Regions from separate parts of the Brenneria rubrifaciens genome, predicted to be linked through region 1. Evidence: riboswitches for the same ligand, from Rfam matches in the RefSeq annotation. Region 1 holds a riboswitch; the other holds the start of a gene.

What was found. A riboswitch is a leader RNA that binds a small molecule or an ion and turns the genes downstream of it on or off. The one in region 1 is predicted to bind cobalamin.
Region 2: it holds a riboswitch for cobalamin, as region 1 does, so the genes downstream of both, btuB (TonB-dependent vitamin B12 receptor BtuB) here and EH207_RS06450 (cobyrinic acid a,c-diamide synthase CobB) in region 1, are expected to answer to the same signal.

Annotation. Positions count from the first base shown of each region.
Region 1 covers NZ_CP034035.1:1,375,303-1,378,723, reverse strand. Annotated here, with positions in the region: gene cbiB (adenosylcobinamide-phosphate synthase CbiB) at 1-615, opposite strand, end outside; gene EH207_RS06450 (cobyrinic acid a,c-diamide synthase CobB) at 612-2,051, opposite strand; cobalamin riboswitch at 2,159-2,340, opposite strand; gene EH207_RS06445 (NAD(P)-dependent alcohol dehydrogenase) at 2,514-3,421, shown strand, end outside.
Region 2 covers NZ_CP034035.1:3,720,369-3,723,789, forward strand. Annotated here, with positions in the region: gene murI (glutamate racemase) at 1-244, opposite strand, end outside; gene btuB (TonB-dependent vitamin B12 receptor BtuB) at 189-2,030, opposite strand; cobalamin riboswitch at 2,100-2,323, opposite strand; gene trmA (tRNA (uridine(54)-C5)-methyltransferase TrmA) at 2,458-3,421, shown strand, end outside.

The DNA.
Region 1 (3,421 bases):
CGCCACATCGTCCATCCGGGCGGAGACAGCGCCAATCGCCCGGTATTTGGGGTTCTTGTAACCCACCATCGAATCCAGCGTGTTCACGGCTTTGTAGGCCATCGCCAGCGGCGCGCCGCCGATCAACAGGAAAAACAGCGGCGCGATCACGCCATCCACGCTGTTTTCCGCGACGGTTTCCACCACGGCGCGGGTTATCTGCGGCTTTTCAAGCTGCGCGGTATCACGCCCCACAATCCACGCCAACTGGCGGCGGCTCTCTTCCAGCGAACCATGCTGTAATGCCTGATACACCGTCAGCGCGGCATCACTCAGGCAACGACCCGCCAGCAGGGTGTAAATCATCCAGACTTCGGCCAGCCAGCCCAGCCACGGATGAAGGGTATTTATCAGCGCCAGCGCTCCCCAGCTCAGCAGCCAGGTCAGGCCGACCACCGTCAGCCACAGCAGCGCGCCGCCCACCCGCAGCGAACGCTCGTTGCGACAGCAGGCGCGAATGCGGGTTTGCAACCATGAGATCAGATGGCCCATCCAGCGCACCGGATGCGGCCAGTGCGGGGGATCGCCCAGCCAGTAATCGAGCAGGAACGCGGTAAACCAGGCGGACAGGATCATCGCGCCGCCTTGGTACAACAACGCCTGGCGCTGGCGAACCAGCGATCCAGCAGCCCCGGCCGCTGGGCAAAATGGAGATGAAGGTAGCCGGCGCAGGTCTGTCGATGCTGATATCCCCCCTGCCACCGTTTGATGACCGCGCCATCGCGCGCTTTGGTGCAATCAAACGCGGGGACGAGCGAGGTGGAAAAAACGGAGTAATGAAACTCATGACCGCGCAACACCTCGCCCCGCAGCGCCAGCAGCGTGTCAGTCAGCGCCTGAGCCTGACAGTAACCAAAGCGGGTCAGCCGTTTCCCCATCCGGCTTTCCCCGGGCAGAATACCGCTCATGCGGTGACGCTGACCGTCTGCATCCGTCAGCCCCTCACCCAGATACATCAGCCCGCCGCATTCGGCATACAGCGGGATATTACGACGGTGAGCGTCCAGCAAGGCATGGTGCATGGCGGTGTTGGCGGCGAGCCGGGCGGCGTGAATTTCAGGATAGCCGCCGCCGATGTAGATCATCTGACAGTCGGGAAGCCGGCGATCATACAACGGGCTGAAACGTTGTATCCGCACGCCGGCCTGCTCCAGCAGATCGAGATTATCCTGATAGTAGAAATTAAAGGCTTCATCGTCCGCCAGCGCCAGCGTGAGTCCCTCGGCCCGTTCGGGCGAGGAAAGCGCGGGTAATTCGCCCGCCGGCGGCCGGACGCCCCGGCACAAATACAGCAGACGATCCAGATCGACGGTTTCCTCAATCTGCTGAGCCAGCGTCTGCCAGCGGCGATCGTCATCCGCCTGTTCCTGCGCGGGGATCAGGCCCAGGTGACGGGAAGGCAGCGCGATATCCGCCATAACGGGCAGGCGTCCCAGTACCGGTATGCCGCAGTAGCGCTCAATGGCATGCCGGAGCAATGCGTAGTGTTCCGCCGAATTCACCCGATTGACAATCACGCCGGCGATCGTCAAATCAGGATCAAACTGGTGAAATCCCATCACGATTGCCGCCGCCGATGTGGATACCGCCTTGCCATCCACCAGCAACACCACCGGGCAGCCAAGCTGTTTGGCCATCGCTGCGGTGCTGCAATCGTTCGGGTCCGTGCCGTAGCCGTCGTAAAGCCCCATCACCCCTTCAATCACCGCCACGTCAGCGTGGCGCATGCGCTGGTTGTACAAGCCGTTAAGCGTTGCCGCCGGGAGCATGAACGCATCCAGATTATGCGACGCAACCCCGCATACCGCGCGGTGCCAGCCGCTGTCGAGATAATCCGGCCCCACTTTAAATGGCTGTACGGACAGCCCACGTCGCATCAGCGCCCGCAAGATCCCAAGCGAAACGGTGGTTTTGCCGCAGCCGCTGCCCGTACCGGCGATCACAAACGCGGTTTTATTTCGTCCCTGGCGCGTCGCTGACGCGGCGTTCTGTTGCTCTGTTGCTTGCGGCATAACCTCTCCCGACATCAGCCGGCCGGGAGAGGTTATGTCACGCGGCGCGCAAAAACGGCGTTGCCGCCGCAGGCATCGGATGACAACCCGCTTCCCACCGAAGGAGTTGAATCTGTTATCATCAGGTCGGTCTTCTGGCTTAGCGTCACTCTTCCCCGCGCCTTCCCGATCGCAGCGATCAGTGGTTTTTACGGGGTCGTCGGCATCACAGCAGCGGGGGCTGCGGGGGATTTACACCCCCTTCCCAGTTGTCATGCATCATGACAACACGCAGAGTCGGCATCCTTTTTCGATGCCCGGCGCTAACCTGACAATAAAATGTTTATCAATATTCTGTGCGTTTTGTCTCAATCCGTCCCAAACGTTAGCCATAAATCGTTAATGCAACACGGCTAATCTGAATCATACTGAATTCTGGCTTTGATCTTTTGATGTCGTGCAAAAATGAAGAGGAAAATCGTAATGCAAAATATACGTGGCTTTGCTGCACTCGACTCAAGCAGCCCGCTGGTTCCGCATCAGTTTGTCCGCCGGGACCCGCGTGAAAACGATGTGGTTATCGATATTATCTATTGCGGTGTCTGCCATTCGGACATTCATATGGCACGCAACGAATGGCAGAACAGCCTGTATCCGATGGTGCCGGGACATGAAATCATCGGTAAAGTCGTCAGCGTTGGCAAAGCCGTTGAGCGTTTTAACGCGGGCGATTGGGTCGGCGTAGGCTGTCTGGTGGACTCCTGTCAACGCTGTGACGCCTGCGACGAAGGGCTGGAGCAGTACTGTGAAGAAGGCGCCACGCCCACCTACGGCAGCGTCGATCGTCATGACGGCTTGCCAACCTTCGGCGGCTACTCCGAGCGTATCGTCGTTTCAGAAAACTTTGTGCTCAACATACCGCAGACACTGGACATAAAATCCGCCGCCCCGCTGCTGTGCGCCGGCATCACCACTTATTCGCCGCTGAAATACTGGAATGTTGGTCCCGGTGACAGCGTCGCCATTGTGGGATTGGGCGGGCTGGGGCATATGGGCCTGAAGTTCGCCAAAGCGATGGGGGCAAATGTCACCCTGTTCACCCGTTCTCCGGGCAAAGAGCAGGAAGCGCATCGGCTGGGCGCCGATCGCGTGGTCATCTCGACCGATTCGGCACAGATGAACGCCGTGACCAATCACTTCGATATTATTCTTGATACCGTGCCGACGCAGCACGATCTTAACCCCTATCTGACCACGTTGAAACGCGACGGCACGCTGGTTCTGGTGGGTCTGATTGAGCCGATTGAGCCCACTGTGCATAGCGCGCCGCTGGTGATGGGGCGTAAAGCTATCGCTGGCTCGCTGATTGGCGGCATTGAAGAAACCCAGGA
Region 2 (3,421 bases), 1.7 Mb from region 1:
GAATGGCAGTAACGATCTCGACAACACGTTCGACAATAAACTGTCTTGGCTTTTCACCGTAGGGAAACGCTTCATTATCGAATGCATAAATATAATGGAGATCCGGCAAAAGTTGCCGGATCTCATCATAAACAGACAACCCGCCCACGCCGGAGTCAAACACCAGAACCGTAGGTCGGGATAGCAGATCAGAAGGTATAGCTTCCGGTGAGATAGTATTCTCGCCCTGCCGTTCGGTAGCCATATGCCGTCTCGTACTCTTTATCAAACAGGTTGGCAATTCTACCACGAACCGTTAGTTGAGAGGTTATCGGATATGACGCGGCGAAATCGACCGTGCTGTAGCTTGGGAGGCGACGTTGATGAGAGTTAAACAGATTTGGGCTGTTATCGTATCGTTTACCGTTGTACTGATAAGCGATATTTATATCGACATCAAACATAGTCCAGTCAATCTGATAAGAAGCTTTTTGCTTGGATCGACGTGACAACACGCTATTATCCGAATCCCGTCTTGGGTTCAGGTATTCTAATATTAAACGATGACTAAATATCCCTGTATCAATGTAACCCGTCCACTCAATGCCTTTCAGGGTTGCTTTATCCGTATTGAAATACTTGTTAGTCGTAAAATCGTAATCTATAAGGTTATCAATTTTGTTGCGATAAGCGGATAAACGCCATGATAGCGGTCCCGTGAGGCCTTCCAGCCCGGCTTCCCATTGGGATGACTCTTCTGCTTTAATATCTTCATTACCCCAAGTACCGTATATCTGACCGAATGCGGGGGCACGAAACGCAGTACCATAAGACACAATGAAACGATAGTCCGGCATAAACGCCCAACCCGCGGCGGCCTGCCAAGTATTATGCCGATCGTATTGGCTACTCTCGTCTGTACGTATAGCCCCTTCTAACGTCACTTGCTCAAAATACTGCTGTTGGGCGGTAATATAAAGCCCCGTATTATCGCGCGTATGTCCTTGATTACTCGTACCCGGTTTGTTTTCTTCTCTACGCCAATCAACGCCAGCACTGACCGAACCATTTAGAATCTGTAGCGTATTGCCCCACAATAAACTTTGTTGCGTAACTTCATTTAACGAGTAGCCGGGAACATAATTACCTCTGGCAGATTCAAAATTATAATCTTTGTACGTCTGGTAGCTTCCAATAAGCTGCGATGCAAAATCGCTATGCTGGAATCGTAGACCGCCATCAAAATTTCGGCTGTATAACTGTCGCTCATCGCTGGAGTCCGCAACAACCTGATCATAATCGGTTTTATTACCGTAACCATACAAACGCGCAAAACCCGAAAATGAATCGCTGAATCTCTGTTCTACGCTTCCCCAAAGGGCCTTACTACGAAAACCGTCATTATCGTTATCGGCTGGAACGGATGATGCAGAGTACACATTAAAACCCCGCATCTCTTCAAAAGAGCCCGCTAAACTTAGCGCAGTATTATCACCAATATGCTGTCGTATGCTGCCATCATAGAGTTGATATTTATTTGAGCCAACGCCAGCCTCTAGTTTTCCGCCGTCAGTTCCTTTCCGAGTAATGATATTTATCACTCCGCCGATGGCCTCCGGGCCGTAAACGGCTGAGCGAGGTCCCCGGATATACTCGATACGTTGCACCAAAGACATCGGTATCTGATTAAAATCCACGCTGCCGGTAACGCCAGGTGAAGCCATTCGAATGCCGTCAATCAGGACGAGTATATGGCTGGAATTTGCGCCACGAATGAACATCGACGCACTTTGTCCACGTCCACCATTCTGTGCGATATCCACCCCAGGAAGCCTCCGCATAACATCGGTCAGGCTTTTAACCTGCCAACGCTCAATATCATCGCGAGTAACAATATCCATTGGGGCAAGTACAGAGGAAACAGGTTGCTGGAAGCGATTTGCCGTTATTACCATGTTTTCAGAAGAGTTTTGCGATAAATTGCCGTCTTGCGTCCAAGCAGGAAAAGCTGTGACAGAAAGCGCTGTCAGCAGCGTTGTTTGTTTAAACATGAATCGAGCATCCAAACCATATATCAAGGATGCCGCATTACCACGATCGATAGCACGCGATGGTCATGGTGACTGCGACGTATACCGGCAGGTCTTCGGGCTTGGGTGCCGTTGTTACCATGACTCAAAGCGAAGGCATGGTTAACAACAAAGAGCGATGACTTCCCATCTTTAAAAAGACAGTGTCTGCAATCATGCTATTGCTCTGGCTTTCCCTTACCGCTGCGCGTCAGCTCCAGATTCACACTGGATTCCCTTTTAACTCGTGATACGAGGCCGGACGCACATGCTACGATCGCGCTATGCAGATGTCTAGACTGCCATTTCGTTGCAAGACGATCACGCAACAAAACTGGACTTCCCAGCGGGATTCCCTACAATTCCCCGCCAATAAGCCCTTTCTAGACGCTGTTCGGACGAGAAAACCATGACGCCAGAAATCCTGCCTATCGATCAATATGACGACCAGCTTGCACAAAAGACTGAACGTCTGTGCGGGATGATGGCGCCTTTTAATGCCCCGCGGCCTGCGGTTTTCCGCTCGCCCGTCAGCCACTATCGGATGCGGGCGGAATTCCGCATCTGGCATGACGGCGACGAGCTCTATCACATCATGTTTGATCAGCAGACAAAACAGCGGATCCGGGTCGATCAATTTCCCGCCGCCAGTGAACTGATTAACCATCTGATGCCCGCGCTGATTAGCGCATTGCGGCCTAACCCGGTCCTGCGCCGCAGGCTGTTCCAGATTGATTATTTATCCACGCTGAGCGGCGAGGTAGCGGTATCGCTGTTATATCACCGCGCGCTGGACGATGTGTGGCGTCAGCATGCCGATGCGCTGCGCGCGAGTCTGCGCGCGCAAGGCTTCCGCTTACAGCTCATTGGGCGTGCGACAAAAACCAAAATTTGCCTCGAACGGGATTACGTTGACGAATGTTTGCCCGTGGCGGGCCGGAATATGATTTATCGTCAGGTAGAGAACAGTTTTACTCAACCTAACGCGGCAATGAATATTCAGATGCTGGAATGGGCGTTGGAGGCGACTGAAGGATCAAAAGGGGATTTGCTGGAGCTTTACTGCGGTAACGGAAACTTTTCGCTGGCGCTGGCTCGAAATTTTGATCGGGTACTGGCCACCGAAATCGCCAAACCTTCCGTCGCGGCGGCGCAACATAACATTGCGGCAAACCAGATTGGTAACGTACAGATTATCCGTATGGCGGCAGAAGAGTTCACTCAGGCAATGCAAGGCGTACGAAAGTTTAATCGATTGGAGGGTATCGATCTGACGAGCTATCAGTGTGAAACCATTTTCGTCGATCCGCCGCGTAGCGGGCTTGATTCGGAAACAGTCAGATTGGTACAGGCTTACCCGCGCATTCTTTATA